Regions from separate parts of the Streptomyces sp. GB4-14 genome, predicted to be linked through region 1. Evidence: riboswitches for the same ligand, from Rfam matches in the RefSeq annotation. Region 1 holds a riboswitch; each other region holds the start of a gene.
What was found. A riboswitch is a leader RNA that binds a small molecule or an ion and turns the genes downstream of it on or off. The one in region 1 is predicted to bind cyclic di-AMP.
Positions count from the first base shown of each region.

Region 2: linked by a shared signal. The riboswitch ahead of ELQ39_RS07420 (M23 family metallopeptidase) and the one ahead of ELQ39_RS12810 (transglycosylase SLT domain-containing protein) in region 1 are both predicted to bind cyclic di-AMP.
Region 3: linked by a shared signal. The riboswitch ahead of ELQ39_RS11910 (C40 family peptidase) and the one ahead of ELQ39_RS12810 (transglycosylase SLT domain-containing protein) in region 1 are both predicted to bind cyclic di-AMP.
Region 4: linked by a shared signal. The riboswitch ahead of ELQ39_RS17005 (M23 family metallopeptidase) and the one ahead of ELQ39_RS12810 (transglycosylase SLT domain-containing protein) in region 1 are both predicted to bind cyclic di-AMP.

Region 1 covers NZ_RZHO01000002.1:2,568,012-2,575,796, forward strand. The annotation lists gene ELQ39_RS12805 (polyprenyl synthetase family protein) at 1-650, opposite strand, end outside; cyclic di-AMP (ydaO/yuaA leader) riboswitch at 1,219-1,348, shown strand; gene ELQ39_RS12810 (transglycosylase SLT domain-containing protein) at 1,352-1,828, shown strand; gene ELQ39_RS12815 (HAD family hydrolase) at 1,792-2,664, opposite strand; gene fahA (fumarylacetoacetase) at 2,929-4,143, shown strand; gene ELQ39_RS12825 (M56 family metallopeptidase) at 4,301-5,239, shown strand; gene recQ (DNA helicase RecQ) at 5,251-7,206, opposite strand; gene nuoN (NADH-quinone oxidoreductase subunit NuoN) at 7,393-7,785, opposite strand, start outside.
Region 2 covers NZ_RZHO01000002.1:1,386,469-1,394,253, reverse strand. The annotation lists gene ELQ39_RS07435 (DNA gyrase/topoisomerase IV subunit A) at 1-825, opposite strand, end outside; gene ELQ39_RS07430 (M16 family metallopeptidase) at 1,399-2,790, shown strand; gene ELQ39_RS07425 (M16 family metallopeptidase) at 2,787-4,175, shown strand; cyclic di-AMP (ydaO/yuaA leader) riboswitch at 4,377-4,542, shown strand; gene ELQ39_RS07420 (M23 family metallopeptidase) at 4,555-5,328, shown strand; gene ELQ39_RS07415 (GntR family transcriptional regulator) at 5,529-6,233, shown strand; gene ELQ39_RS07410 (HPr family phosphocarrier protein) at 6,370-6,651, opposite strand; gene ELQ39_RS07405 (bifunctional acetate--CoA ligase family protein/GNAT family N-acetyltransferase) at 6,829-7,785, shown strand, end outside.
Region 3 covers NZ_RZHO01000002.1:2,385,256-2,393,040, forward strand. The annotation lists gene ELQ39_RS11895 (esterase/lipase family protein) at 210-1,079, shown strand; gene ELQ39_RS11900 (peptidoglycan DD-metalloendopeptidase family protein) at 1,400-2,935, shown strand; gene pcrA (DNA helicase PcrA) at 3,009-5,489, opposite strand; cyclic di-AMP (ydaO/yuaA leader) riboswitch at 5,732-5,900, shown strand; gene ELQ39_RS11910 (C40 family peptidase) at 5,908-7,080, shown strand; gene ELQ39_RS11915 (hypothetical protein) at 7,184-7,537, opposite strand.
Region 4 covers NZ_RZHO01000002.1:3,417,890-3,425,674, forward strand. The annotation lists gene ELQ39_RS16985 (HAMP domain-containing sensor histidine kinase) at 1-799, shown strand, start outside; gene ELQ39_RS16990 (response regulator) at 830-1,489, shown strand; gene ELQ39_RS16995 (dihydrofolate reductase family protein) at 1,577-2,710, shown strand; tRNA gene ELQ39_RS17000 (tRNA-Met) at 2,775-2,848, shown strand; cyclic di-AMP (ydaO/yuaA leader) riboswitch at 3,163-3,320, shown strand; gene ELQ39_RS17005 (M23 family metallopeptidase) at 3,332-4,357, shown strand; gene ELQ39_RS17010 (PrsW family intramembrane metalloprotease) at 4,463-5,788, opposite strand; gene trmB (tRNA (guanosine(46)-N7)-methyltransferase TrmB) at 5,852-6,688, opposite strand; gene lhgO (L-2-hydroxyglutarate oxidase) at 6,786-7,785, opposite strand, start outside.

The DNA of each region.
Region 1 (7,785 bases):
TGGAAGGCGACGCCGAGCCGCTCGCCGTACTGGGTGAGGACGTCGACGACGGTGTCGTCCGCGCCGGACATCATCGCGCCGAACCGGCAGGAGACGGCGACCAGGGAGCCGGTCTTGCCGCCGAGGACGTCCAGGTAGTGGTCGACCGGGTCGCGGCCGTCCTGCGGGCCCGCGGTCTCCAGGATCTGGCCGGTGACCAGTCGCTCGAACGCCTCGGCCTGCACCCGCACGGCCTCGGGGCCGAGGTCGGCCAGGATGTGGGAGGCGCGGGCGAAGAGGAAGTCGCCGGTGAGCACGGCGACCGAGTTGCCCCAGCGGGCGTTCGCGCTCGCGACCCCACGCCGCACCTCGGCCTCGTCCATCACGTCGTCGTGGTACAGCGTGGCCAGGTGGGTGAGCTCCACCACGACGGCCGACGGCACGATGCCGGGCGCGTAGGGGTCGCCGAACCGGGCGGCGAGCATGACGAGCAGCGGACGGAACCGCTTGCCGCCGGCCCGCACCAGGTGCTGGGCGGCCTCCGTGATGAACGGCACCTCGCTCTTGGTGGCTTCGAGCAGCCCTTCCTCGACAGCCGTCAATCCGGCCTGGACATCGGCTTCCAGAGCCTGGTCCCGCACGCTCAGCCCGAACGGCCCGACGACGGTCACGAGGGGTCTCCTGTCTGCTGGTGTCTGCTGGCGGTTACACGGTTTGTCGATAGGTCGCTGCCACCACTCGAGTCAGCGTATCCGGTCAGGTTTCGATCACCGCCAGGGCCCGGGGTCACAAGCAGGGCGATACGGGATCAGAAGCGGAGTGTTTTTGATCGGCTGATAACAACGGACATACCTCGCCTTCCCGGACACGGCGACCCGTGAACCATCCTGCCCCACCCCTGAGTCCGATTTGCCGCCATTGGTGGGCGAATTCCTCTTGGTCGCGAATGCGCTCACGGTCGCCGTCCCGTGAAGTGGGTCACGCGCCGGGCTGCCCTCGGGACACCCTCGCACACGCCCGTCACCCCGCTCCACGCAACGGAGTTGACGCTTGGCGACCGCAAAGGATCAAGCACGCAAAACCGCCCATCTCAAGATCAAACGGTGCCTTGCGTGATCGTCGCACTTGTTCCCGACATGTGCCCTCGCATACGTTCCGGGCCTGCCGGGTGGACGCCGAGTCCTGCCGCCACCCGCATCACACCCGACGACCAACTCACGCACGGCAGGAGCGGGGGACCCAGGTAAGTCGCCGTACCGGTACACCGCGCCGGGACGGCTCGGGGTGAAGCCATGCCCGCAGGGGCACGGCCGGGCACTCTCCCGCCCGAACCCGACAGCTCACCTCGCAGGCGTAGGAGAGGAACCCAGACATGCCCGTCATCGCTTCGTCGCGCCGCCGTCTCGTCCGCACCCTCGCCGTCGCCGGCACCGGCGTCGCCGTGGTCGCGCTGCCGCTGTTCGGCGCCACCAGCGCCTCCGCGGCCCCCTCGGCCCAGGCCACGACCGCCGCCTCCACGACCGTGTACCCGGACAACCTCGACGGCTGGATCCGCGAGGCGCTGGACGTCATGGCGCAGAACGGCATCCCCGGCTCCTACGACTCCATCCACCGCAACATCATGCGGGAGTCGTCCGGCAACCCGGCCGCCATCAACCTGTGGGACTCCAACGCCGCGAAGGGCACCCCGTCGAAGGGCCTGCTCCAGGTCATCGACCCGACCTTCCAGGCGTACCACGTGCCCGGCACCGCCTTCGACCCGTTCGACCCGGTCGCCAACATCGCCGCGGCCTGCAACTACGCCGCCGACCGCTACGGCTCGATCGACAACGTCTTCGGCGCGTACTGAGCCGACCTCTGACGGCCGAGCCCGGCCGTCTGCCCGAACAGTCGCTCGAGGACGACGGCCACGCCGTCGTCCTCGTTCGACAGGGTGACCTCGTCGGCCACCGCCTTCAGCTCGGGGTGCGCGTTGGCCATCGCGACGCCGTGGCCCGCCCACCGGAACATGGGGACGTCGTTCGGCATGTCCCCGAAGGCCACCGTGTCCTCGGGGCGCAGCCCCAGATGCTCGGCGGCCAGCGCAAGACCGGTCGCCTTGGTGACCCCGCACGGCTGGAGCTCCACCGTGCCAGGCCCCGACATGGTGACCGTGGCCAGCGAGCCGATCACGGACCGCGCCGCCACCGCCAGCGCGTCGTCCGTCAGCTCCGGGTGGCGCAGCAGCACCTTGCTGATCGGCCGCGCCCACAGGTCGTCGCGCCGCTCCACCCGCACCGACGGCAGCGTCGGGTGCGGCATCCGGTAGCCCGGCTCGATCAGCGTCAGCCCGTCGACCCCGTCCTGGTCGACCGCGGCGTACACCTCCCCCACCTCGGCCTCGATCTTGCCGAGCGCGGTCTCCGCCAGTTCCCGGTCCAGCCGGACCGACCACAGCATCCGCCGCGCGGCGGCGTCGTACACCTGGGCGCCCTGTCCGCACACCGCGAGCCCCGTGCAGCCGAGGTCGTCGAGCAGCGACCGCACCCTGGGGGCCGGCCGGCCCGTCACCACCAGGTGCCGGGCACCGGCCCGCTCGGCCCCGGCGAGGGCGGCGAGGGAGCGGTCGGAGAGGGTGTCGTCACCGCGCAGCAGCGTCCCGTCCAGGTCGGTGGCGATGAGAGAACAATCGGTGGGTGCGGCCATGATCAGAGAATACGGACAAGAGGACCGTCCGATTCACCGCGCCCGTATGCCCTCGCATTGGGTGCGATTTGCCTTCTTGTGCCGCCGCATCGCGACCGGTTGAGAACTGTTTTCCCTTTTGACCGGAACACGGTGCGCTCCGCCGGACCCCGGCACCGGGAGTCGTCCCTCATATCAGGAGCCCGCCGGGACACGACCCCGTAACGTGTGGCACGGCCACGGACACGTGGCCCACCCGCGCACACGAAAGCGAGGCAGCACCCGATGCCCCCCTTCGATGTCCCCGAGGGCGACCCCTTCGGCCCGCACAACCTGCCGTACGGCGTCTTCTCGCTCCCCGGTTCGACGGAGCGCACCGTGGGCGTCCGGCTGGGCGACCACGTCCTCGACGCCGGCGCGGCGGCACACGCCCTGGGCTCCCCCTACGCCTCCCTGCTCGCGCGCCCCACCCTCAACCCGCTGCTGGCGGCGGGCCGTACGGCCTGGTCGGACGTGCGCCGCGCGCTCACCGCGTGGGTGACCGTCCCGGCGCACCGGGAGACCGTCGAGCCCTTCTTCCACCCGCTGTCCGAGGTGACCCTCCATCTGCCGTTCGAGGTCGCGGACTACGTCGACTTCTACGCCTCGGAGCACCACGCGCGGAACGTCGGGCAGATGTTCCGCCCCGACGCCGCCGACTCCCTGACCCCCAACTGGAAGCACCTGCCGATCGGTTACCACGGCCGCTCCGGCACCGTCGTGGTGTCCGGCACCGACGTGGTGCGCCCCTCCGGGCAGCGCAAGGCGCCCGCCGACCCCGCCCCGGTCTTCGGCCCGTCGGTGCGGCTGGACATCGAGGCCGAGGTCGGCTTCGTCGTCGGCGTCCCCTCCGAGCAGGGCCGGCCCGTGCCGCTGAACGCCTACCGCGACCACGTCTTCGGCCTGTGCCTGCTCAACGACTGGTCCGCCCGCGACATCCAGGCCTGGGAGTACGTGCCCCTCGGCCCGTTCCTCGGCAAGTCCTTCGCCACCTCGGTGTCGGCGTGGATCACCCCGCTGGACGCCCTGGACGAGGCCCGCGTCGCCCCGCCCGCGCGCACCCACGGCCTGCTGCCGTACCTCGACGACTCCGGCGAGGAGCCCGGCGGCTACGACCTGCGCATCACCGTGACGATCAACGGTCACACCGTCTCCGAGTGCCCCTTCTCCACCATGTACTGGACGGCCGCCCAGCAGCTCGCCCACATGACGGTGAACGGCGCCTCCCTGCGCACCGGCGACCTCTACGGCTCCGGCACGGTCAGCGGCCCCGCCGAGCGGGAGCGCGGTTCCCTGCTGGAGCTGACCTGGAACGGCCGCGACCCGCTCGAACTCCCCGACGGCAAGCGGACGTTCCTCGAGGACGGCGACGTGGTGACACTCTCCGCCTGGGCGCCGGGACCGGACGGGGTACGGGTGGGGCTCGGCGAGGTGACGGGACGGGTGGTCCCCGCGTCCTGACCCCTCCGGCCCTACCGAGGCGCACAACCACGCTGACTCGCACCGCCCTTCGCCGTCATACTTGGCGTCGGGCGGTGCGTTCGTTCTCCGTGCCGCGCGCATCGCACCACCGCACGCCCCCGAGCCGCTTCTTCCGACAGGATCCGGAGCCCGTGGCATGACGTACTGCCTGCTCCTGCTGAGCGTGGTCGCCGTGACCGCCGCCGTGCCCGTCCCCCGCCTGCTGACCCGGGCGAAGTGGCCGGAACGGGAGCCGGTCGTCGCCCTGTGGGTGTGGCAGTGCCTGGTCGCCACCGTGCTGCTGTGCTGTCTGACCGCCCTGGCGCTGGGCGCCGCCGCCGTCTTCGGCACCGTGCGCGCGCAGTTGTTCGCCCCGGCGCCGCCCGCCGTGACCGCCGCCTACGACCTGTCGCACGCCTCGCCGTGGACGACCGTCCTCACCGTGCTGCTGGCCTGCGGCGCCGCCTGGACCACGGCGATGCTCGCCCGTGAACTGGTCGAGGCCCGCCGCCGTCGCGCCGGCGCCCGCGCACACCTGCGGGACCGCGCGCCCGACCTCCCGGCGGGACTCCCCGAGGGACGCGGGCCGCTGCTGGTGCTGGAGGAGGAGTACCCGGACGCCTGGTGGATGCCGGGCAGCCCGCCCCAGCTGATCGTCACGACCGGCGCGCTGCAGCGGCTCACGGACCATCAGCTCGACGCGGTCCTCACGCACGAGCGCGGTCACGCCCGGGCCCGCCACGACTGGCTGCTGCATCTGTCGGCTGCGCTGGCGGCCGGTTTCCCGCGTGTGCCGCTGTTCGCCCACTTCTGCGAGCAGACGCACCGGCTGGTGGAGCTGTCCGCCGACGACACGGCCTCCCGGCGCTGCGGCCACCTGACCACCGCGCTGGCGCTGATCGAGCTGAACCAGCACCGGGGCGTGCTGTCCTGCTCCTCCAGCCACCGCCTGCTCGGCGAGCGCGTCGACCGGCTCCTGGAGCCGCCGCCCCGCCTGGACCGCCGGCACCGCGCCCTGACGACGGCGGCGGCGGCGCTGGTGCCGCTGGTCCCGCTGCTGATCACGTTCGCACCGGGGCTGACGGCGCTGCCGTAACCAGTCCGGTCTCAGGTCCAGTCGGGTTCCTCGTCGGGCCAGTCGTCCTCGGGCGCCTGGGCTTCACCTGCCGCGCCGGGAGCGGCCTCCCCCGGCGCCGACATACCCGCCAGCACCTCCACGACCCCTTCCCCGTACGTCGCCCGCTTCTTCTCGCCCACGCCGCTGATCCCGCCGAGCTGCTCCACCGAGGTGGGCCACACCGTGACGATCTCCCGCAGCGTCGCGTCGTGGAAGATCACGTACGCCGGGACACCCTGCTCCTTGGCCGTCTCGGCGCGCCAGGCGCGGAGCGCCTCGAACGCCGGCTGGAGCGCCTCCGGCAGCTCCGCCGCCGCCTTCGCCTTGCGGTCGCGGCCCGCCCCGCCGCCCGAACGGGACGTGGCCGGCTTCTCGGGCTCCTTGCGCAGCGGCACCTCACGCTCGCGCCGCAGCACCGACCCGCTGGCCTCGGTGAGCACCAGCGTGCCGTAGTCGCCCTCGACGGCGAGCAGCCCCTGGGCGAGCAACTGGCGGATCACGCCCCGCCACTGGGCCTCGCTCAGCTCCTCACCGATGCCGAACACGGAGAGCTGATCGTGGTCGAACTGGATCACCTTGGCGGTGCGGCGGCCCAGCAGGATGTCCACGATCTGCACCGCGCCGAACTTCTGCCCCCGCTCCCGCTGCAGCCGCACCACCGTGGACAGCACCTTCTGCGCCGCCACCGTGCCGTCCCAGGTCTCCGGCGGGGTGAGGCAGGTGTCGCAGTTGCCGCAGTTCTCCCCGGACGGCTCCTGCCCGAAGTAGGCGAGGAGCCGGCCGCGGCGGCAGTGCACGGTCTCGCACAGGGCGAGCATCGCGTCCAGGTGCCGGCCCGCCCGCCGCCGGAACGCCTCGTCGCCCTCGCCGGACTGGATCAGCTTGCGCTGCTGGACGACGTCGCTCAGCCCGTACGCCATCCAGGCCGTGGACGGCAGGCCGTCGCGGCCCGCGCGGCCCGTCTCCTGGTAGTAGCCCTCGACCGACTTGGGCAGGTCGAGGTGGGCGACGAAGCGGACGTCCGGCTTGTCGATGCCCATGCCGAAGGCGATGGTCGCCACCACGACCAGGCCCTCCTCGCGCAGGAACCGCGCCTGGTGCGCCTGGCGCGTCCCCGCGTCGAGCCCCGCGTGGTACGGAACGGCCTCGATGCCGTTCTTCGAGAGGAACTCGGCGGTCTTCTCCACCGAGTTGCGCGAGAGGCAGTAGACGATGCCCGCGTCCCCGGCGTGCTCCTCGCGCAGGAAGGCGAGGAGCTGCTTGCGCGGGTCGGCCTTCGGCACGATCCGGTACTGGATGTTGGGCCGGTCGAAGCTGGCCACGAAGTGCCGGGCGTCCGGCATGCCCAGCCGCTCGGTGATCTCCCGGTGCGTGGCGTCCGTGGCGGTCGCGGTGAGGGCGATGCGGGGCACGTCCGGCCACCGCTCCCCCAGCACGGACAGGGTGAGGTAGTCGGGCCGGAAGTCGTGTCCCCACTGGGAGACGCAGTGCGCCTCGTCGATGGCGAACACGGAGATCTTGCCGCGGGAGAGGAGGTCGAGGCTGCTGTCCAGGCGCAGCCGCTCCGGCGCCAGGTACAGCAGGTCGAGCTCGCCGGCGAGGAACTCCGCCTCGACCGTCCGCCGCTCGTCGAAGTCCTGCGTGGAGTTCATGAAGCCGGCCCGCACGCCGAGCGCCCGCAGCGCGTCGACCTGGTCCTGCATCAGCGCGATCAGCGGGGAGACGACCACGCCCGTGCCGGGCCGGACCAGGGCAGGGATCTGGTAGCAGAGGGACTTGCCGCCGCCGGTCGGCATGAGCACGACCGCGTCGCCGCCGGCGATCACATGGTCGACGACGGCTTCCTGCTCGCCGCGGAAGGTCTCGTAGCCGAAGACCCGGTGCAGCGCAGCCAGCGCCTCACTGTCCGTCACTGCCATCCCGGCGACACCGTCCGTCCCGTGCATCGTCCTGTCCCCCGCGGCCGTACCTCGGCCACTGCGTCCACCATAGGCGTCCGGACCGACAGCCCCGGAGTTGTCCACAGGCCCGCCCGGAACGCTCCGTCCCTGGGCGGAACGCGACCGGGAACGACCGCGGCCCGGCACCCCGCGTCGGGGTGCCGGGCCGCGCCGTGCGTGCGGCGGGGTGCGTCAGCGCACGAACACCCCCGCGTCCCCGGCCAGGTCCAGGAAGTACTGCGGCGCCACGCCGAGCACCACCGTGACCGCCACACCGACCGCGATCGCGGTCATCGTCAGCGGCGACGGCACCGCGACGGTCGGGCCCTCCGGGCGCGGCTCGCTGAAGAACATCAGCACGATGACGCGGATGTAGAAGAACGCCGCGACCGCCGACGAGATCACACCGACCACGACCAGCGGGGTCGCCCCGCCCTCCGCCGCCGCCTTGAACACGGCGAACTTCCCGGCGAAGCCGGAGGTCAGCGGAATGCCCGCGAAGGCCAGCAGGAACACCGCGAACACCGCGGCGACCAGCGGGGAGCGCCGGCCCAGGCCCGCCCAGCGGGACAGGTGGGTCGCCTC
Region 2 (7,785 bases), 1.2 Mb from region 1:
CAGCTCGGTGACGACCAGGCCCTTGCGGCGCGCCGTCACGTCCTCGACGGTCACCGTCGCGCGGATCTTGAACGTGCCACGGCCGGTCTCGTACGCGTCCCGGATGCCGTTGAGGCCGACGATCCGGCCGCCGGTGGGCAGGTCGGGGCCCGGGACGTGCTTCATCAGGGCGTCGAGGTCGGCGTTGGGGTGCCGGATCAGGTGCCGCGCGGCGGCGACGACCTCACGCAGGTTGTGCGGCGGCATGTTGGTGGCCATGCCGACGGCGATGCCCGAGGCGCCGTTCACCAGGAGGTTGGGGAACGCGGCGGGCAGGGCGACCGGTTCCTGCTCCTGGCCGTCGTAGTTGGGCGCGAAGTCGACCGTGTCCTCGTCGATGGACTCGGTCATCAGACTCGTGGCCTCGGCCATGCGGCACTCGGTGTACCGCATGGCGGCCGGCGGGTCGTCGTTGCCCAGCGAGCCGAAGTTGCCGTGGCCGTCCACCAGGGGCAGGCGCATGGAGAACGGCTGTGCCATGCGGACCAGGGCGTCGTAGATCGACGCGTCGCCGTGCGGGTGCAGCTTTCCCATCACCTCGCCCACCACGCGCGCGCACTTGACGTAGCCGCGCTCGGGCCGCAGGCCCATCTCGTTCATCTGGTAGACGATGCGGCGGTGCACCGGCTTGAGACCGTCACGCGCGTCGGGCAGGGCCCGGGAGTAGATGACCGAGTACGCGTACTCGAGGAAGGAGCCCTGCATCTCGTCGACGACGTCGATGTCGAGGATCTTCTCCTCGTACGGGTCGTCGGGCGGCGGGGTCTTCGTGCTGCGGCGGGCCATCGCTGCCGGCTCCTTGCTGAAGCGTGGGACGGGATCTGACGCGGACCATTGTGGACCTTCGCACTGACAGGGCGGGACCAGGACCCGGGTCCTGCCGCCCGGTTCGGCGCGGTACGGCGGCGCGAGCAGGCTACGCGGCTCCGTCGCCGCGCACTCCGCGGGGTCGCCCTGCGGGCCGCGTCCACATCTCTGCGGGGCGCCCCGCCGACCGCGCCCACGCCTCCGCACGGGGGTCGCCCCTGTGACCGACGCGGCCCCCGCGTGAGCGTGACCCGCTCCCCGCCCGAGCGCGCCACCGTCCCCTCCGCGCCCCGGCGCACACCCCCACCCGCCCGCACCCCAGGCGCACGACGGCGCACCCCAGAGGCGACCCGGCGCACACCCCCCGTCACGCGTCGTGCGCTTCCCTCACCTCCCGCACCCCTCACACCACCCGCCCCACCAGGTTCTCGCTCTCGGCGTAGCGGCCCGGTCCGGGAACTCCACCGGCTGTCCGCACGCTTGCATACAGTGGCAGGACCGGCAGAAACGGCGGTGTCGACGACGACCGCCTCCGCGATCGAAGGGACGTACATGCCCATGGGTCACACGGCCACAGCCCAGGCAGGCTCCGGAGGCCTGACAGCGACCGAACACCGCCTGGCCAACGGCCTGCGCGTGGTGCTCTCCGAGGACCACCTGACCCCGGTCGCGGCGGTGTGCCTCTGGTACGACGTGGGCTCACGGCACGAGGTCAAGGGCCGTACGGGCCTGGCTCACCTTTTCGAGCACCTGATGTTCCAGGGGTCCGCCCAGGTGAAGGGCAACGGCCACTTCGAACTGGTGCAGGGCGCCGGCGGCTCGCTCAACGGCACCACCAGCTTCGAGCGGACCAACTACTTCGAGACCATGCCCGCCCACCAGCTGGAGCTCGCCCTCTGGCTGGAGGCCGACCGCATGGGCTCCCTGCTGACCGCCCTGGACGAGGAGTCCATGGAGAACCAGCGGGACGTCGTGAAGAACGAGCGCCGCCAGCGCTACGACAACGTTCCCTACGGCACCGCCTTCGAGAAGCTGACCGCCCTCGCCTACCCGGAGGGCCACCCGTACCACCACACCCCGATCGGGTCGATGGCGGACCTGGACGCGGCGACCCTGGAGGACGCCCGCCAGTTCTTCCGCACGTACTACGCGCCGAACAACGCGGTGCTGTCCGTGGTCGGCGACATCGACCCCGAGCAGACGCTCGCCTGGATCGAGAAGTACTTCGGCTCCATCCCGTCGCACGACGGCAAGCCCGCCCCCCGCGACGGCTCGCTGCCCGACGTCATCGGCGAGGAGCTGCGCGAGGTCGTCGAGGAGGAGGTCCCGGCGCGGGCGCTGATGGCCGCCTACCGGCTCCCGGAGGACGGCACGCGCGCGTGCGACGCGGCCGACCTGGCGCTCACCGTCCTCGGCGGCGGCGAGTCCTCGCGCATCTACAACCGCCTGGTGCGCCGCGACCGCACGGCCGTCGCGGCCGGGTTCGGCCTGCTGCGGCTGGCCGGGGCGCCGTCCCTGGGCTGGCTGGACGTCAAGACGTCGGGCGACGTCGAGGTGCCGGTGATCGAGGCCGCCATCGACGAGGAGCTCGCCCGGTTCGCCGAGGAGGGCCCCACCGCCGAGGAGATGGAGCGCGCCCAGGCCCAGCTGGAGCGCGAGTGGCTCGACCGGCTCGGCACGGTCGCCGGCCGCGCCGACGAACTGTGCCGCTACGCCGTGCTGTTCGGCGACCCGCAGCTCGCCCTGACCGCCGTGAGCCGGGTCCTGGAGGTGACGGCCGAGGAGGTCCAGGAGGTCGCCAAGGCGCGCCTGCGGCCCGACAACCGCGCGGTGCTCGTCTACGAGCCCGTCGCCCCGGCGGCCGGTGACGAAGCCGACGCAGCCGACGAAGCCACCGAAGCCGCCGCAGCCGGCACCGACGAGAACGAGGAGGCGGCGAAGTGACCGAGCTCGCCACGATGGAGTTCCACCCCCGGCCGCAGGCGGGCGAGGCCAAGCCCTGGGCCTTCCCGGCCCCCGAGCGCGGCGCCCTCGACAACGGCCTGACGGTGCTGCGCTGCCACCGCCCCGGCCAGCAGGTCGTCGCCGTCGAGGTGGTCCTCGACGCGCCCCTGGACGCGGAGCCGGAGGGCCTGGACGGCGTCGCCACCATCATGGCGCGCGCCTTCTCCGAGGGCACCGACAAGCACTCCGCCGAGGAGTTCGCCGCCGAGCTGGAGCGCTGTGGCGCCACCCTCGACGCGCACGCCGACCACCCCGGCGTCCGCCTCAGCCTCGAGGTGCCGGCCTCGCGGCTCCCCAAGGGGCTCGGACTGGTCGCCGACGCCCTGCGCGCGCCCGCCTTCGCCGACAGTGAGATCGAGCGGCTGGTCCGCAACCGCCTCGACGAGATCCCGCACGAGCTGGCGAACCCGTCCCGCCGCGCCGCGAAGGAGCTCGCCAAGGAGCTGTTCCCGGCGAGCGCGCGCATGTCCCGCCCGCGCCAGGGCACCGAGGAGACCGTCGCGCGCATCGACTCCGCGGCGGTGCGCGGCTTCTACGAGAAGCACGTCCGCCCGGCCACGGCGACCGCCGTGGTGGTCGGCGACCTCACCGGCGTCGACCTGGACGCGCTGCTCGCCGACACCCTGGGCGCCTGGACGGGCTCCCAGGCGCAGCCGCGGCCCGTACCGCCGGTGGTCGCGGACGACACCGGGCGCGTGGTCGTCGTGGACCGGCCCGGCGCCGTGCAGACGCAGCTGCTGATCGGCCGTACCGGCCCGGACCGGCACGACCGGGTGTGGCCCGCGCAGGTGCTCGGCACGTACTGCCTCGGCGGCACCCTGACCTCCCGTCTGGACCGCGTCCTGCGCGAGGAGAAGGGATACACCTACGGCGTACGGGCGTTCGGCCAGGTGCTCCGCTCGGCCCCTGACGGCACGGGCGCGTCTATGCTGGCCATCAGCGGCTCGGTCGACACCCCCAACACCGGCCCGGCGCTGGACGACCTGTGGACCGTGCTGCGCACGCTGGCCGCCGAGGGCCTCACCGACGAGGAGCGGGACGTCGCCGTGCAGAACCTGGTGGGCGTGGCGCCGCTCAAGTACGAGACCGCCGCGGCCGTCGCGAGCACGCTGGCCGACCAGGTCGAGCAGCACCTGCCGGACCACTACCAGGCCGACCTGTACCGGCAGTTGGCGGCGACCGGCACCGTGGAGGCCACGGCGGCGGTGGTGAACGCCTTCCCGGTGGACCGTCTGGTGACCGTGCTCGTCGGCGACGCGGCGCAGATCAAGGCGCCCGTGGAGGCGCTCGGCATCGGCGAAGTCACCGTCGTGACGGCCGAGTAGGGCCGCGGCGGGACGCACGCGCGCGGGAGCCCCGGTGACGGGTACGTCACCGGGGCTCCCTTATGCCCGAATTGGGGCGGAGGTTGCCTGTCTGCCGTGTGGGATGCGCTACAAAACCCGGGAACCGTTTGGGGATTGCGAGGCGTCCCGCTTAGTTTCATGCGGGCTGTTCGTCGGGCAGTGCGCCGCATCCGCGGCACCGGACAGTCATCGCCGAGTCCCCGTACGGCGCGAGCCAGGGGAGCCGGGGACCCACATGAAGTCCCTGGGGTGAATCGGACGCCCGCGCGTGTCGCGAGGGGGTCCGTAGGAGACCTTCCTGCTCCGAACCCGTCAGCTAACCCGGTAGGCGAGAGGGAAGGAAAGGACCAGCTTGTACATGGCGTTCACCCGCGCCACCGGGAAGCACCGTCGTCCCAGCCGCGTCCAGCGCGGCACCGCCCGCGCCGCGGGCGTCGCGGCCCTCGCGGGCACCGGCGTCGTCGGCACCCTCGCGGCCCCCGCGCTCGCCGCCGAACCGGCCTCGGCCCAGACCGGCCTGACTCCCGTCGTCACCCTGGGCGACGTGGTCGCCGACCGCATCGACGCCCAGGCCGCCGCCCAGCACGAGGCCGCCCGCGTGGCGGCTCAGGAGGCCGCGCGCAAGGCCGCCGAGGAGGCGGCCCGTGAGCGCGCGGCCGAGGAGGCCGAGAAGGCCCGTGCCGAGAAGGAGCGCGCCGCGCGTGAGGCGGAGCGCAAGCGCCTCAACACCTTCGTCTCCCCGATCCCCGGCTCGTACGTGTCGACCGCGTACCAGAGCGGCGGCGCCATCTGGTCGTCCGGCAGCCACACCGGGATCGACTTCCACGCAGCGAGCGGCACGCCCGTCCACTCCGTCGGCGTCGGCACGGTCGTCGAGGCCGGCTGGGGCGGCGCGTACGGCAATCAGGTCGTCATCAAGATGCACGACGGCACGTACACCCAGTACGCGCACCTGTCGTCGATCGCGGTGTCGGTGGGCCAGGAGGTCGCGGCCGGGGAGCAGATCGGCCTGTCCGGCGCCACCGGCAACGTCACCGGCGCCCACCTGCACTTCGAGGCGCGCATGTCCGCCGAGTACGGCTCCGACCTCGACCCGGTCGCCTACCTCCGGTCGCACGGCGTGAACATCTGAGGCGCACCCTCCCGCCTTCGGGCCCCGGCTCTCCGCGAGCCGGGGCTTTCGCCGTTTCCGAACCCGTCGGTGCGGGCGCCCCCTGTCCAAAAATTATGTATGGATTCCGGTCCGCCGTCGGAAATTGTCGTCGATTGCAATAGAGTCACGAACGGACGTCAATCGTCGACGTTTCACGGGGATTAAGCCGGAGGTCGGTCATGCGTATTCCCGCGCACTCGGTGTGCACGGCGATCCGGGACGACATCGTCGCCGGTGTCTACGAGCGCGGGAGCCGGCTCACCGAGGAACTGCTCGCCCGCCGCTACGGGGTCTCCCGCGTCCCCGTCCGCGAGGCGCTGCGCACCCTGGAGGCCGAGGGGTTCGTGGTGACCCGTCGGCACGCGGGCGCGTGCGTGGCGGAGCCCACCGAGCAGGAGGCCGCCGACCTGCTGGAGATGCGCCGGCTCCTGGAGCCCCTGGGCGCCTCCCGGGCCGCGCAGCGGCGCACCGACGCCCATCTGAAAGTGCTGCGCGGCCTGGTCAGGCTGGGGCAGGAACGCGCACGTCAGGGCAGCAGCGACGACCTCCGCTCGCTGGGCGGCTGGTTCCACGAGACGCTCGCCCAGGCCTCCGGCAGCCCGGCGCTGACGTCGATGCTGACCCAGCTCAGGCACAAGATCGCCTGGATGTACGCGGTCGACGGACCTTCCGACCCGGTCGCGTACTGGGCGGAGCACGGCGCGATCGTGGACGCCGTGGCGCGCGGCGACGGCGAGCGGGCGCGGACCCTGACGGCGCTGCACACCGAGCAGGCGGACGCCGGGCACCGGCTGCGGTTCGGCTCCGGCGCCGACCGAGCCGTCCGCACGGACCGTGTGAGGAACTCGCAACATCCCGTAAACATGACGGGCCTGCGCCATTAACACGGTTCCCGTATACAAAGAGTGCGGAAATCGCGGGGGGTTTTTCTGCTGCCCTGAAATGGGGAAGAGAAAGGCCCGCCCGGTGATCGGGGCGGGCCTTTCCGTGTCGCACGGCCGTCGCGTGCGGAATTCCGGTTCAGACGGTCTCGGGGAGTTCCTCGAGGCCCTCGGCGACCAGCTTCGCCAGACGGTCCAGGGCGGCGTCCGCGCCCTCGGCGTCGGAGGCGAGGACGATCTCCTCGCCGCCCTGGGCGCCCAGGCCCAGGACGGCCAGCATCGAGGCCGCGTTGACGGGGGTGCCCCCGGCCTTGGCGATCGTCACCGGGACGCCTGCGGCCGTGGCGGCTCGGACGAAGATGGAGGCGGGGCGGGCGTGGAGACCCTCGGCCCAGCCGACGTTGACGCGGCGCTCAGCCATGTGTTGCTGCCCTTCACTGTTCAGGGTTGTCTAGACCAGTCTTCCATATCGTGACGCGTGCCCGGAGCGGCGTCAGGGACGGCCCCCCGAGGCCGCCGGGCCGCGGCCTCGGCCCGGCGGTCGTCCACCACAGACTGCCTCGCGCCGCCGTCGGACGCGAGCCGTACTCTGGGGCCCATGCAGACCTCGTCGGACCGCCACGAGTACCCCGCCCACTGGGAGGCCGACGTGGTGCTGCGCGACGGCGGCACCGCACGCATCCGCCCCATCACCGCCGACGACGCCGAGCGCCTGGTCAGCTTCTACGAGCAGGTGTCCGACGAGTCGAAGTACTACCGCTTCTTCGCGCCCTACCCCCGGCTGTCCGCCAAGGACGTCCACCGCTTCACCCACCACGACTTCGTGGACCGGGTCGGGCTCGCGGCGACCGTCGGCGACGACTTCATCGGCACCGTGCGCTACGACCGCATCGGCGCCGGCGGCCGGCCCGCGACCGGGGCGGAGGCCGACGAGGCCGAGGTCGCCTTCCTGGTGCAGGACGCCCACCAGGGCCGGGGCGTCGCCTCGGCCCTCCTGGAGCACATCGCCGCAGTCGCCCGGGAGCGCGGCATCCGCCGGTTCGCCGCCGAGGTGCTGCCCGCCAACACCAAGATGATCAAGGTGTTCACCGACGCCGGGTACACCCAGAAGCGCAGCTTCGAGGACGGCGTGGTGCGCCTGGAGTTCGACCTGGAACCCACCGACCGCTCCCTGGCCGTGCAGTACGCGCGAGAGCAGCGCGCGGAGGCCCGCTCGGTGCAGCGGCTCCTCGCGCCCGGCGCGGTCGCCGTCATCGGCACCGGCCGCGCCCCCGGCGGCGTCGGACGCAGCATCCTGGGCAACATCCGCGACGGCGGCTTCACCGGCCGCCTCTACGCCGTCAACGGGGCGCTGCCGGAGGGACAGAAGGAACTCGACGGCGTCCCCGCCTTCCGCTCCGTGCGTGACATCGACGGGCCCGTGGACCTCGCGGTCGTCGCGGTGCCCGCCGAACGGGTCCCCGAGGTGGTCGCCGAGTGCGGCGAGCACGACGTCCAGGGCCTCGTCGTGGTCTCCGCCGGCTACGCCGAGTCCGGCCCCGGGGGCAAGGAGCGC
Region 3 (7,785 bases), 180 kb from region 1:
TTTCCGGGCCCGGCCTCCAGGCCGAGTTCTCGTGCGGCACACGGACAACAGTGGGAACATGCGCATAAGGGATGCGCCTCGAGGTCGACCCACCACCGCGCACCGTCCGCGCTTCACCGGCGCGCACCGTCGACCGCACTCGGAGCGCCATTCCACGAGGGCACACGGGGGACGAGGCTGTCCCCTCGCGTGCCGACAGGAGGTCGGCCATGAAGGTCACCCAGGCAGCTCTTCCGTTCCTGCCCCTCTGCCGGCGCCTTCTGCCGGCCCGGCTGGCGGATCTCTCCGTGAGCCTGCTGAAGGCGACCGCCCTGGAGCTGGCGATCCTGGCGGGCCATGTCCTCCTCTATCCCGCCGGCATCGTCCAGGAGCGGCGCGGCCCCGACCGTTCCGCGCTGACCGCCCCCGGGGGGACGGCGCAGCTGCCGACGGAGGCCAAGCCCCCGGTCGTGCTGCTGCACGGCTTCATCGACAACCGCTCCGTCTTCGTGCTGCTGCGCCGCAGCCTGGCCCAGCACGGCCGGCAGCAGATCGAGTCGCTCAACTACTCTCCGCTGACGTGCGACATCCGCACGGCCGCCGAGCTGCTCGGACGGCATGTCGAGCAGGTCTGCGAGCGCACGGGCAGCGAGCGGGTGGACGTGGTGGGGCACAGCCTGGGCGGGCTGATCGCGCGGTACTACGTGCAGCGGCTGGGCGGTGACCGGAGGGTGCGGACGCTGGTCACGCTCGGCACCCCGCACTCCGGCACGCGGGTGGCGCCGCTGGCCAACGCCCATCCGATCGTGCGGCAGATGCGTCCCGGTTCGCCGGTGCTGGAGGAGCTGGCCCGGCCCGCCCCCGGGTGCCGTACGCACTTCGTGGCGTTCTGGAGCGACCTCGACCACATCATGGATCCGCTGGAGAACGCGTGCGTCGAGCACCCGGACCTGAAGGCGGTCAATGTGCGGGTGAGCGGCGTGGGGCACCTGGCGCTGCCGGTGCACCCGGCGGTGGCGACGGGCATCCGGGAGGCGCTGGACACGGCGCATCCGGGTGAACCGTCCGGCGGACGGGCGAACGGGCTCACGGTGGCCTGAGGCGCGGGGGCGCACGACACGCCCGCACCCCTCCGCCCGCACTTAGTGATCCCTCCCGTCCAGAAGCGAACAACATCGGTCAGGGGCGGCCGACTTGCCCGCGCCCACGCGTCACAATTTCGAACACAAGTCGAACACAGGGCCAAGACCGCGTCCGCCGACCGCCGAAACCCGACCGAATGCCCGTTTCCTGCGGGCGCGAAACCTGGGGAAGATTGTCGCGCCCGCATACCGCCGGGTACAGTCGCCGCACTGCTCTGGCAGCCCCTGTTGTCGAGGCGAAAGAGAAGTTGGTGAACGACCGTCACCCGTCGGGGACCATGACCCCGGCTCCGGCCTCCGATGCCGCCTCGGCGCCCTACGCGTCGTACGGCAGCCAGGGGGTCCCGTACGGGGACGTCACCTCCTACGGCGGCTACGACGCCACCTACTACGGCACCGGCGAGCACGCCGCCGGCACCTTCGCCGCCGACCCCCTCTTCGGGAGCATGCCGGGCGAGGACCCCGCGCAGGCCACCTGGACCACCGGTCAGTGGACGGCCGGCGCGCAGGACACCGGGCACTACGACGCCTACGCCTTCCAGCAGGCCGCGTACGACACCGGCGGCCATGACGCGACCGCCTGGACCACCGGCCGGCAGCCGATGGCGGTGATTCCCCAGCAGGGCGGATCCCCCGAGACCGGCCAGTGGGACGCGAACGCGTGGCTCCAGCCCGACCAGGCCGAGCAGCCCGCGGACCCGACCCAGCAGTGGGACTGGGGCACGCAGACCTTCGACAGCGGCGTCTACGACGCCACCGAGTGGAACTCCGACGGCGGCGGGACGCCCGCGCCGGACGCGCAGTACGGCGGAGAGCCGTACGAGCAGGAGAACTTCGCGGCACACGAGGACTTCGCGGCACAACAGGACTTCGGCCAGGAGAACTTCTCCCAGGAGTCCTACCAGCAGGACGCGCCCGACCAGCCGTACGCGGAGGACGACTACCGCGGGGAGCCCGGTCCGGACGAACCCGGCGCCGGTGAACCGGCCGACACCGGCGAACTGCCCGCCGTCTCCCTCCTCGACGAGCAGGAGGAGGTCGCCCCCGCACCGCGCGCCGCCTCCCGCTCCGGGTCCCGCTCCCGCCGCCGCACCCCGCCCAAGCGCTCCGCGCTGCTGACCGTGGCCGTGCCCTCGGCGTGTGTGATGGGGGTCGCCGGCATCGCGGCCGCCTCGGTGGGCGATCTGTCCGAGGAGGGCGGCCAGGAGGCGCGGACGACCGCCGCGGACGCCCAGCCGGTCCAGCCGTCCGCCGCCAACGTCAAGCTGGACACCCAGCTCGAGAGCCTCGCCGCCGGCGCCGACGACTTCGCCGACCGGGCCAGCCGCGCCCAGGGCCGCATCGACCTCAAGGCCCAGCAGGAGCTCGAGCGCAGGCGGGCGGCCGAGGAGGCGGCCCGCAAGGAGCGGCTCCGCCCGAAGTTCGCGCTCCCGGTGGCCCAGCACGGACTCAGCGCCTACTACGGCCAGTCCGGCATCAACTGGATGTCCCTCCACACCGGCATCGACTTCCCCGTCTCGTACGGCACGCCCGTGCTGGCGGCGACCGACGGCACGGTGCGCACGCAGTACAACTCCGCCTACGGCAACATGCTGATCGTGACGGCGATGGACGGCACGGAGACGTGGTACTGCCACCTCTCCAGTTACCAGGTACCCTCCGGCGCGACCGTCAAGGCCGGCGACCAGATCGCGTTCTCCGGGAACTCCGGCAACTCGACCGGCCCGCACCTTCACTTCGAGGTCCGCCCCGGCGGCGGCTCGTCGATCGACCCCCTCGCCTGGTTCCGCAGCCACGGCCTGGAACCCACGTAGGCCGGCCCGAGCTCCGGTGCCCGTCGCGGCACCGGAGCGAACCCCGGCCCACGACGGGCCCCCGCATGTACGTCTAGAGCTTCTCCACCGGCGCGTACCGCAGCAGCAGGCGCTTGGGCTTCTCGTCGCCGAAGTCGATCGTCGCCTCGGCGTTCGCCCCCGTGCCCTTCACCGCGACGACCGTGCCCAGGCCGAACTGGTCGTGCGTGACCCGGTCCCCGACCGCCAGCGACACCACGGGCTTCTCCGAAGTACGCCGGGTGGCGAAGCCGGACGCGCCCGACGCGGACGAGCGGGAGCGGGTCGACGACAGCGACGCCGCCACCCCGGACGCCGGCCCGGAGGACATCGGCGCGCTCCCCCCGGTCCGCTTCCACTCCAGGTGCGTGGCCGGGATTTCCTCCAGGAACCGCGAGGGCGGGTTGTACGACGGCTGGCCCCAGGCGCTGCGCATCACCGACCGCGTGAGGTAGAGCCGCTCGCGGGCGCGCGTGATGCCGACGTACGCCAGGCGGCGCTCCTCCTCCAGCTCCTTGGTCTGGCCGAGGGCGCGCATGTGCGGGAAGACGCCGTCCTCCATGCCGGTGAGGAAGACGACCGGGAACTCCAGACCCTTGGCGGTGTGGAGGGTCATCAGCGTGATGACGCCGTCGCCGTCCTCCTCGTCGGGGATCTGGTCGGAGTCGGCGACCAGGGCGACCTGCTCGAGGAAGTCTGCCAGCGTGCCGGTCTCGCCCTCGCCGCGCTCCTGCTCGAACTCCAGGGCGACGGCCGCGAGTTCCTGCAGGTTCTCGATGCGGGTCTCGTCCTGCGGATCGGTGGACGCCTGCAACTCGGCGAGGTAGCCGGTGCGTTCGAGGATGGCTTCGAGGACCGTCGCCGGCCCCGCCCCCGACTCGACGACCGTACGGAGGTCCTCCATCAGCGTGTTGAACCGCTTGACCGCGTTCGCCGACCGGGCGGCCATGCCGTACGCCTCGTCGACGCGGCGCAGCGCCTGCGGGAAGCTGATCTTCTCCCGCTGGGCGAGCGCGTCGATCATGGCCTCGGCGCGGTCGCCGATGCCGCGCTTGGGGACGTTGAGGATGCGGCGCAGCGGCACCGAGTCCTCCGGGTTGGCCAGCACCCGCAGGTAGGCCAGAACGTCCCGGACCTCCTTGCGCTCGTAGAAGCGGACGCCGCCGACGACCTTGTACGGCAGGCCGACGCGGATGAAGATCTCCTCGAAGACACGGGACTGTGCGTTGGTGCGGTAGAAGACGGCGACGTCGCCGGCCTTGGCCTCGCCCGCGTCCGTGAGGCGGTCTATCTCGTCGGCGACGAACTGCGCCTCGTCGTGCTCCGTGTCGGCGACGTAGCCGGTGATGAGCGCGCCGGTGCCGGCGTTGGTCCACAGGTTCTTCGGGCGGCGGGACTCGTTGCGCTCGATGACGGCGTTGGCGGCGGACAGGATCGTCTGCGTGGAGCGGTAGTTCTGCTCCAGCAGGATCGTCGTCGCGTCCGGGTAGTCCTCCTCGAACTGGAGGATGTTGCGGATCGTCGCGCCGCGGAAGGCATAGATGGACTGGTCGGCGTCACCCACCACGCACAGCTCGGCGGGCGGCACCTCGGCCTCCGGCGGGACGTCGACGGGGTGCTCCGAGGCGCCCCCGACCAGCTCGCGCACCAGGGCGTACTGGGCGTGGTTGGTGTCCTGGTACTCGTCGACCAGGACGTGCCGGAAGCGGCGGCGGTAGTGCTCGGCGACGTCGGGGAAGGCGCGGAGCAGATTGACCGTCGTCATGATCAGGTCGTCGAAGTCCAGCGCGTTCGCCTCGCGCAGGCGCGACTGGTACAGCGCGTAGGCCTGGGCGAGGGTCTTCTCGAACCCGTCCGTGGCCTGCGCGGCGAAGTCCTCCTCGTCGATCAGCTCGTTCTTCAGGTTGCTGATCTTGGCGCTGAAGGACTTCGGCGGGAAGCGCTTGGGGTCGAGGTCCAGGTCGCGGCAGACGAGGGCCATCAGGCGCTTGGAGTCGGCGGCGTCGTAGATCGAGAAGGACGAGGTGAAGCCGAGCTTCTTGGACTCGCGGCGCAGGATGCGGACGCACGCGCTGTGGAAGGTCATGACCCACATCGCGTTCGCCCGGGGGCCGACGAGCTGTTCGACGCGCTCCTTCATCTCGCCCGCGGCCTTGTTGGTGAAGGTGATCGCGAGGATCTGGCCCGGGTGGACGTCCCGCTCGGCGAGCAGGTAGGCGATGCGATGGGTGAGCACGCGGGTCTTGCCGGACCCGGCTCCCGCGACGATGAGCAGGGGGGAGCCGGAGTGCACGACCGCGGCGCGCTGGTTGTCGTTCAGCCCCTCCAGCAGCGCGGCGGAGTCGATCACCGGGCGGGGGGCGCCGTCCCGGTAGTAGGAGTCCCGCTCCGGGGGCACGTCGAACTTCCCGCCGAACAGGTCGTCCGGCAGGGGCTCCGGGGCGTGCTCGTCCTCGGGCGGCGGCGGGGGCTCGTCCGCCGGGCCGCGCTGGGCCTGGAGGTCCGCCAGGAAGCTGTCGTCAAAGAGGCTGCTCATCGCTCTCCGAGTCTAGGGCGCTCCACCGACAACCCGGGGCCGCCCCGGAAACATCCCCCGGCCCTTCCCGGGGGCGCCGGGGCGGGCACCCTCCACGGTCACCGACTCACCCTGCGTGACATCCACGGGAAGGTCACGAAAATGTATCGGGCATATCACCCATCAACCTTCACAAGGGCCACACCAGTTGGCTACCGTGCGGTCCGGGCCGCTCGTCCCCCGCCGGCGAACCTCGCCGGACCGTGCGGCCCCCGCCGAGTCCGTCACTGTCCGCCGTGGCAGCCGGATCCGGGGACCCACCGAGACCTGGGGTGAATCGGCCCACTCTTCGGAGCAGGCCGTAGGGCAACCCTTCCAGCCACTCGCCCGAACCCGACAGCTAACCCGGTAGGCGGAGCACTGGAAGGAGTCGCCTCCCTTGGCGTCGCACCGCAAGTCGCGCACCCCGGGCACGCGCGTGGCAGGCATACGCACCCCGGCCCTCGCCACGGCCGCGCTCACCTCCGTGGCCCTGCTCTCCCAGACCGCCGACGCCGCTCCGGGCGAGGACCGGCCGAGCCTGGAGGAGGTCGAGAAGAAGGTCGGCGACCTCTACCGCCAGGCCGAGTCGGCGACCGAGAAGTACAACGCGGCCAAGGAGCAGACCACCAAGCAGCGCAAGCGCGTCGACACCCTCCTCGACGACGTGGCGCAGCGCACGCAGAAGCTGAACGAGGCACGGGCCGAGCTGGGCTCGTACGCGGCCGCCCAGTACCGCACCGGCGCGGGCCTGCCCGACACCGCGACGTTCCTGCTCGCGGAGACCCCGCAGGACATCTTCGACCAGCGTCAGGTGCTGGACCGGATGACCGGCCGCCAGAAGGCGGCGGTGGACGACTACGTCACCCGGCAGACCGAGACCATGAAGAAGCGGCAGGAGGCCACCGAGAGCCTCCGCACGCTCACCGAGACGCAGGGCGACCTGAAGACGGCCAAGGCCACCGTCCAGAAGAAGCTCGCCGACGCGCGCGAACTCCTGTCGAAGCTGACCGCCGAGGAGAAGGCGCGGCTCGCCGCGATCGAGAGGCGCAAGCAGGAGGAGGCCGCCCGCAAGGCCGCGGAGCTGGCCCGGCAGCAGGCGGAGCAGGAGCAGGCCCGCGAGGAGGCCGCGCAGCAGGGCGGCGGCGCCTCGGAGGGCTCCGAGGCCGGGTCCACGGGCTCGACCGGGACCCCGCCGGCCGCCTCGTCGTACGGCACCAAGGCCGAGAAGGCCCTCGCCTTCGCCCGCGCGCAGATCGGCAAGCCGTACGTCTGGGGCGCGACCGGCCCCGGCTCCTACGACTGCTCGGGGCTGACCCAGGCCGCCTGGAAGGCCGCCGGCGTCTCCCTGCCGCGCACCACGTACGACCAGGTGAACGCGGGCACCACCGTCCCGGTGTCCCAGGCCCAACCCGGTGACCTCGTCTTCTTCTACGACGACGTCACCCACGTGGGCATCTACATCGGCAACGGCATGATGATCCACGCCCCGAAGCCGGGCACGTACGTCCGCGAGGAGTCGGTCTACTACGACGGCGACTCCGCGATCCACAGCATCGTCCGCCCGGCCTGACGGACCCCTCGACGCGCGGACACGAAACCGCCGGCCGGCCCTGTGACGGCTCGGCCGGCGGTCTCGCGTCGACGGCGGGGGCCCGGCGTTCCGGGGCGGGGGCTCAGGTCCAGAGGACCGCGATGAAGATGTTCGCCACGGTCAGCAGACCGACCAGGCCGAAGACGCCCTTGTCCACCTTCTCCTCGTCCCGCTTCACGTAGACCAGGCCGAGGATCACGATCAGCAGCGCCAGCTTCACGCCGATCTTGATGTTGTCCACGGAGTGGTCCTGGGCCTGGTTGAGACCCACCAGGATCACGCCGGTGACCAGCATCGTCAGCGCGCCGTGCAGCATCGCGGGGACGAAGCGGGCGGTGCCCGCGCCCATCGCCTTCATCTGGGTGAGGAAACCGCCGAGCAGCGACGCGATGCCGATGATGTGCAGACCGACGAAGATGTGGATGAGTACGTCCATGAGGCCGGAGCCTAGCCAGGGGCGTCCCATAGCATTCCGCCGCCCTCATCCTTCCCGCCTTCACCACATCGGTCATCACCCTGAGTGAGAGCGAGCCGCGGTGTGCGGCACTACGGTCACTTACGGTCACCCGGCGGTCCGTGGGCAACAGTTCCGCACAACCCGTGTCCCGCTCCGCGCGGCCGGGCCTAGCGTCCTGCCCCAGGTGACCGGCTCCGCATCGCCGCTCGGGCCAGGAGCGGCGGCCG
Region 4 (7,785 bases), 850 kb from region 1:
CGGCGGGCGCGGCGAGATCGCCGAGCTGATCACCACGTACAACACGATGCTGGACCGGCTGGAGGACGAGCGGGCCACCAGCAGTGCGCGGGCCCTGTCCGCGCAGGAGGCGGAGCGCCGCCGTATCGCCCGCGAGCTGCACGACGAGGTGGGCCAGTCGCTGACCGCCGTGCTGCTGCAGCTCAAGCGGGCCGCCGACCACGCACCGGCGGAGCTCGGCGACGAGCTGCGCCAGGTGCAGGAGACCACCCGCGCCTCGCTGGAGGAGATCCGGCGGATCGCCCGCCGGCTGCGTCCCGGTGTGCTGGACGAGCTGGGCCTGACCAGTGCTCTCAAGGCGCTCGCCACCGAGTTCGGCGGTCCCGGGCTGACCGTCCAGCACTGCCTCGGCCCCGACCTGCCCGAGCTGGACCGCGAGTCGGAGCTGGTGCTCTACCGGGTCGCCCAGGAGGGCCTCACCAACATCGCGCGGCACGCGGGGGCGCGCCGCGCCGAGCTGGCCCTGCGCCGCACGCCCGGCGGGGTCGAGCTGCGGGTCCGCGACGACGGCCGCGGCATCGGCGGCGCCGACGAGGGCGCCGGCATCCGCGGCATGCGGGAGCGGGCGCTGCTGGTGGGGGCCGAGCTGACCGTGGAGCCCCGCGCGGGCGGCGGCACCGAGCTGCGGCTCGCCGTGCCCGTCCCCGCGCGTTTCCCCGCGCACGTCCTCGTCCCCGTGCGGCCCGTACGGAAGTCCGTCCCCTCGACCACCCCGGCCGTCGTGCGCCGCTCCGCGCCGGCGCACGCGCCGCCCCCGTGACCGACGTCCCCCGACCGGAAACGCTGAACCATGACAGACGCCTCCCGCACCCGCATCCTCCTCGCCGACGACCACGCGCTGGTCCGCCGGGGGGTCCGTCTCATCCTGGACGGCGAACCGGACCTGACCGTGGTCGCGGAGGCCGCCGACGGCGCGGAAGCCCTCGAACTGGCCCGGGAGCACCGCCCCGACCTGGCCATCCTCGACATCGCCATGCCGCGCCTGACCGGTCTGCAGGCGGCCCGTGAGCTCTCCCGCACGCTGCCGGAGACCCGGATCCTGGTGCTGACCATGTACGACAACGAGCAGTTCTTCTTCGAGGCGCTGGCCGCCGGGGCCTCCGGCTACGTCCTCAAGTCGGTCGCCGACCAGGACCTCGTGCAGGCCTGCCACGCCACCATGCGGGGCGAGCCCTTCCTCTACCCGGGGGCGGTCAACGCCCTCATCCACAACTACCTCGACCTCGCGCGCGAGGGGCGGACCCTGCCGGCGAAGGCCATCACCGACCGCGAGGAGCAGATCCTCAAGCTCGTCGCCGAGGGCCACACCTCGCAGCAGATCGCGGACATGCTGGTGATCAGCCCCAAGACGGTGGAGCGGCACCGTGCCAATCTGCTCGCCAAGCTGGGCCTGAAGGACCGCCTGGAGCTCACCCGGTACGCCATCCGGGTCGGTCTGATCGAGCCCTGACCTCCGCCCCCGGCCGCACGGGTTGCCAGACTGGAGCCGGACCGCGCAGCGGTCCCGCCGCCGCCCGCAACCCGGGAGAGCCCGCCGATGCCGTACCCGTACGTCCTGCTGTCCGCCGCCGTCTCCCTCGACGGCTACCTGGACGACACCGGCCCGGAGCGGCTGCTGCTGTCGAGCCCGGCCGACTTCGACCGGGTCGACGAGGTACGGGCGTCCGTGGACGCCATCCTGGTCGGCGCCGGCACGATCCGCGCCGACAACCCCCGGCTGCTGGTCAACTCGCCCGAGCGCCGCGCCGGCCGGGTCGCCGACGGCCTGCCGGAGTACCCGCTGAAGGTCACGGTGAGCGGCTCCGGCGACCTGGACCCGGCGGCCCGCTTCTGGCACACCGGCGGCGAGAAGGTCCTGTACACCACCGGCAAGGGCGCCGAACGGGCCCGCGCCCTGGGCATCGCCGCGGACGTCGTGCCGCTCGGCGACGCCCTGGACTGGCGGCGGCTGCTGGAGCACCTGCACGACGTGCGCGGGGTACGGCGGCTGATGGTGGAGGGCGGCGGGCGGATCCACACCCAGCTGACGACCCAGGGCCTCGCCGACGAGCTCCAGCTCGTCCTCGCCCCGCTGTTCGTCGGCGACCCGGACGCCCCACGCCTGTTCGGCCCCGGCTCCTACCAGGGCGGGCGGCTGCGCCTGGTCGAGACCCGGCCCCTCGGCGACGTCGTCCTGATGCGCTACGAGCCCACCGCGCCCGGCACCGGAGCGCTGCCGTCCGCCGCCGACCGCCACTGGCTCGCCCTCGCCTGCGACCTGGCCGCGCAGTGCCCGCCCTCCGGGACCGCGTTCAGCGTCGGCGCGGTCGTGGTCGCCGCCGACGGCACCGAGCTGGCGCGGGGCCATTCCCGGGAGGGCGACGACCCGGTGGTGCACGCGGAGGAGGCCGCGCTCGCCAAGGCCGACCCCACCGACCCGCGGCTGGCCGGCGCCACCGTCTACTCCAGCCTGGAACCGTGCGCCCGCCGCGCGTCCCGGCCGGCGCCCTGCGCACGGCTGATCCTGGACGCGGGGGTGCGCAGGGTGGTCACGGCCTGGCGGGAGCCGGACACCTTCGTGACGGACGCCGACGGCAGCGCCGTACTGACGGACGGGGGCGCCACGGTGCTGGTGCTGCCGGACTTCGAGCAGCGCGCGAAGGCGCCGAACGCGCACCTGCTGGGCGGCTGATCGCGCCCGCGGGGGAAGTGGTGTGCATCGGGCCCCGTGGATGCCGTACACTGGTGTTTACCGACGCGGGGTGGAGCAGCTCGGTAGCTCGCTGGGCTCATAACCCAGAGGTCGCAGGTTCAAATCCTGTCCCCGCTACTGAAGGCCGAGGGCCGGAATCCGAAAGGGTTCCGGCCCTCGGTGTTTCTCCACGACGACGCCCGTTCCCCGCCTGCACCCCGCTTCTCACGCACAGTGAGGGAACGGCGCCGCAGCGCATAACAACTGACGCACCGTCAGGTTCGACGGGTCGTCAACGGTGCAGTCAACTCGCCCGTTTTCGCCCCCTCATGGCACTTAAGTCCGCGCGGAAATCGTTAACGATCAAGAGGAACGGCTTGGAATCCGGACCCCGCGTCTATTAACGTTCGATAACGCAGCGCGGTCGTCCCAGCCGTCACAGAAGGCGGCTCCGTGCGCACGCGCCGAATCCCGCAAGGGAACCGGGGAACCACCACCATGGGGTGAATCGGGCGGATACCGCCGTGGAAGCACGGTTCGTATACGCGCGTAGGAGACCTTCCTGCTCCGAACCCGTCAGCTAACCCGGTAGGCGAGAAGGAAGGAAAGGAGCGCGCCCACGTGGCGTCCAACCCGCCTGCCCCCGAGGCCCCGTTCAAGCCGAGCGACACCTTCGCCTACGGCGCCCCCGGCGCCGACGAGGGCCCCTTCGAGGAGTGGAACCCCACCGCGGAGTCCGTGCGCCCCGTGCGCGGCCGGCACCGCGTCGCCAAGCAGCGCGGAGGCGGACTCGCCCGCAGCTCCACCGTCCTCGGTGTCGGCGTCATAGCCGCCGTCGGCGCCGGCGGCATGGCCAGCGCCCAGACCGGCAAGCCGCCTGTCTCCATCTCCATGCCCGACCTTCCCAACGTGGGTTCCCTCATCTCCGACGAGGAAACCCCGAAGGGCTCCAGCACCCCCCTCAGCGACATCGGCCGGATGGCCGCCGCCGACACCGGCACGGAGGAGGGCGCCGGAGCCGGCGAGGCGCTGCGCGCCCGCATCATGGCCCAGGTCGAGCAGCAGCAGGGCCAGGCGCAGAGCAAGGCGCAGGCCGCCGCCCTCGCCGCCGCCGAGAAGGAGGCCGCCGAGGCCGCCGCCAAGGCGGAGAAGGAGGCCAAGGAGAAGGCCGAGGCCGCCAAGAAGAAGGCGGAGGAGGAGGCCGCGAAGAAGGCCGAGGCCGAGCGTCTCGCCGAGCTGGCCAAGCAGTACGCGCTGCCGACCTCCTCGTACACCATCACCTCGACCTTCGGTCAGGCCGGCGCCTACTGGTCCTCCGGCTACCACACCGGCCTCGACTTCGCCGCGCCCACCGGCACCCTGATCAAGGCGGTCCACACCGGCACGATCACCTCCGCGGGCTGGGACGGCTCGTACGGCTACAAGACCGTGCTCACCCTCGACGACGGCACCGAGGTCTGGTACGCCCACCAGTCGTCGATCAACGTCAGCGTCGGCCAGAAGGTCAACACCGGCGACGTGATCGGCCGTGTCGGCGCGACCGGCAACGTGACCGGCGCCCATCTCCACCTCGAGGTCCACCCCGCCGGCACCTCCGGCGGCGTCGACCCGGCCGCCTGGCTGGCCGGCAAGGGCCTCTCCGTCTGAACCACCCCGGCGGCCGTCTCCCGGCCGCCGACGCCGTGAACGCCGGCAGCCCCGACGACGACCCCCCGACGTCAGGGCTGCCGGTTCCGCATGTCCGGGACCTTCTCAGCGGCGGTAGGGGTTCTCTCCGTACGCCGGATACGGCGGCCGGCCCTGCGCGGGCCACGCCGCCGGGACGGGCCCGTACGCCCACCCCGCGCCGTACGGCACCGGGGGCGCCGTGAGCCGGGCCGCGTGCTCCAGCGCCGGCCGGGCCGCGGCGCGCCGGTGCCACAGCTCCAGCAGCAGCTCCCGCTCCCGCGTCGCGAAGTCCGCCCCGGCCTTCCCCGCGCGGCCCCGGTGCCGCAGGAACGCCAGCTGGGTCGCGTACGCCTCGTACTGGGCGACCGCCCGCGCGGCCGGCCTGCCCCCGTGCTCACGGGCCGCCTTCCGGGCGAGGCGCCGCGCCCGCATCGAGCCCAGCGCGAACGGCTCCGCCGGACGCAGCCAGCCCGCCACCACGTACGCGGGCAGCTCCGTGCGCACGGTCCGCAGCTCCCGCTGCCGCGTCCACACCACCAGCCAGGTCAGCAGCCCGAACGTCGGCACCATGAACGCCCCGTACACCGCGATGAAGCCGAACCGGCCGAGCGTGGTGGAGCCGTTCCACAGAGCGTGCATGCCCATCGCGAGGAGCAGCCCGGCGAGGGGGAGGAGGACGCGCCGCACCCGCCGGCGGTCGGCGGTCAGGGCGGCCGCGCCGAAGCCGAGTCCGGTGAGCACGGTGAACAGGGGGTGCGCGAAGGGCGACATGACGACGCGGACGAAGAAGGTCGCCGCGGTGACCGAGGCGATGCCGCTGCCGCCGGTGAGCTGGTCGGTGCCGAAGGCGTTGCCCAGGTAAAGGACGTTCTCGGTGAACGCGAAACCGGTCGCGGTGAACCCGGCCGCCACCACGCCGTCGAGGATCCCGTGGAAGTCGCGTCTGCGGAACAGGAAGAGCAGCAGCACCGCCGCAGCCTTCGCCGTCTCCTCCACGACCGGCGCTATGACCGTCGCGCCCAGGGTGTCGGCGCCGGCCGGGTCGGCGGTGGTCGTCGCTATCCACCGGGTGGCGAAGCTGTTCGCCACGATCGCGATCAGCGCCGCCGCGCACGCCCCCCAGGCGAAGGCGAACAGCAGGTTCCGCCAGGGGACCGGCTCCACCCGCCCCAGCCAGCGGAACGCCGCGAGCAGCAGGGGCACCGGCAGCACGGCCAGTCCCAGACCCACCAGGAAGCCCTGCGTGCCCGTCTGCTCCCGCACCAGCGCGAGGATCACCAGACCGGACAGGGCCAGCAGCGTGACCACCGCTCCGTAGCGGACCGCCGGGCGCTGCCACCAGTGCGGGTGCCGCAGCGTGCTGCCGGGAACTGCGCCGGGGTACGGCGGGTGCGGAGGGCTGCTGGCCACGGATTCGACCCTAACGAGAAAGGGGCAGGGCTGCGTGCGGGCTCAGGAGGAGGGCCGGGGAGGTCAGGCAGGGCCTCCGTCCCGGTGCCCGGCGCGGTCGTCGTGCGGTACGCGGCGGAAGAGCAGGTCGTTCACCACATGACCCTTGTCCAGGCCCTGCCGCTCGAAACGGGTGAGCGGCCGGAACTCGGGACGCGGCGCGAAACCGCCGTCCTCCCGGGTGTTCTCGAAGCCGGGGTGCGCGGTCAGCACCTCGAGCATCTGCTCCGCGTACGGCTCCCAGTCCGTGGCGCAGTGCACGAGCGCGCCCGGCGCGAGGCGGGACGCGGCCAGGGTCAGGAACTCCGGCTGGATCAGCCGCCGCTTGTGGTGCCGCTTCTTCGGCCAGGGGTCCGGGAAGAACACGCGCAGCCCGCTCAGCGCGTCCGGGGTGAGCATCTCGCGCAGCAGGATGATCGCGTCGCCGTTCGCCACGCGCACATTGGTCAGGCCGCGCTCCTCGGCGAGGTGCAGCAGATGCCCCTGGCCGGGGGTGTGCACGTCCACGGCGAGGATGTTCGTGTCCGGGTCGGCGGCGGCCATCTCCGCGGTGGCCTCCCCCATGCCGAAGCCGATCTCCAGGACGACCGGCCGTCCGTTCCCGAACAGCTCGGCCAGGTCCAGTCGGCGGCTGCCGTCGATGTCGAGCCCCCACACCGGCCACAGCCGCTGCAGCGCGTCCGCCTGACCTGCGGTGACGCGGCTGCGGCGGGGCTGGAAGCTGCGGATGCGGCGCTCGAAGTGCGACCCGGCGGGGTCCGCCTTCGGGCCGTCGGGGAAGCGCGGCTCCCCCTTCGCGCGGGCGCGGGGGGCCGACTCGCCGGCGGCGCGCTCGGCATGCGGTGCTTCGGGGGTGCTCATCACGGAATCAGACACAGTGCCCTCGATTTTACGGGGACGGCGCGCACGGCCGCCCGTCCCCGCGGACCGGCCCGGCGACCGCTCCCGCCACGCGCGCTCACCGCTCGCTCCCGGCGAGGACGGCCAGCGCCCGGCGGGCGATCTCCCGGCCGATCGGCAGCGAGGCGGTCGCGGCGGGCGAGGGGGCGTTCAGCACGTGCACCGCGCGGGGCGCCTCCCGGATCAGGAAGTCGTCGACCAGCGTGCCGTCGCGCAGCACCGCCTGCGCCCGCACCCCGGCCGCCGTCGGCACCAGGTCCTCGTCCCGCACGGCGGGCAGCAGCCGGCGCACGGCCCGCGCGAAGGCGGGCTTGGACAGCGAACGGTGCAGCTCCCCGGCGCCGTACCGCCAGTGGCGGCGGGCCAGCTGCCAGGAGCCGGGCCAGGCCAGGGTCGCCCCCAGCTCGCGCGGCCGCACGGTCCGCCAGTCGTACCCCTCGCGGGCCAGCGCCGGGACCGCGTTCGGCCCCACGTGCACGCCTTCGTCCGTGCCCCGGGTGAGGTGGACGCCGAGGAACGGGAACGCCGGGTCCGGCACCGGGTAGACCAGGCCCCGCACCAGCTCGGGGCGGGCCAGCTCGTAGTACTCCCCGCGGAACGGCACGATGCGGGCGCCCGGATCGTCGCCCGTGAGCAGCGCGATCCGGTCGCAGTGCAGTCCCGCGCAGTTCACCAGCGCCCGGGCGCGCACGATGTCGCCGGCCGCCGTCAGCACGGCCACGCCCCGGTCGGGGCGGCGGTCGACCCGGACCACCTCCGCGCCGTGCCGCACGTCGGCCCCGGACGCCTCCGCGAGCCGGCGGGCCACCGCGCCGTAGTCGCAGATGCCGGTGGCGCCGACATGGATGGCGGCCAGGCCCTCGACCTCCGGCTCGTACTCCGCGATCTGCGCGCCGCACAGCTCGCGCACCGACAGGCCGTTCTCCCGGCCGCGCTGCACCAGGGCGTGCAGCCGGGGCAGCTCCTCGCGCTCCGTGGCGACGATCAGCTTGCCCGTCACCGCGTGCGGGATGTCGTACTCCGCGCAGAACTTGACCATCTCGGCCGCGCCCGACACC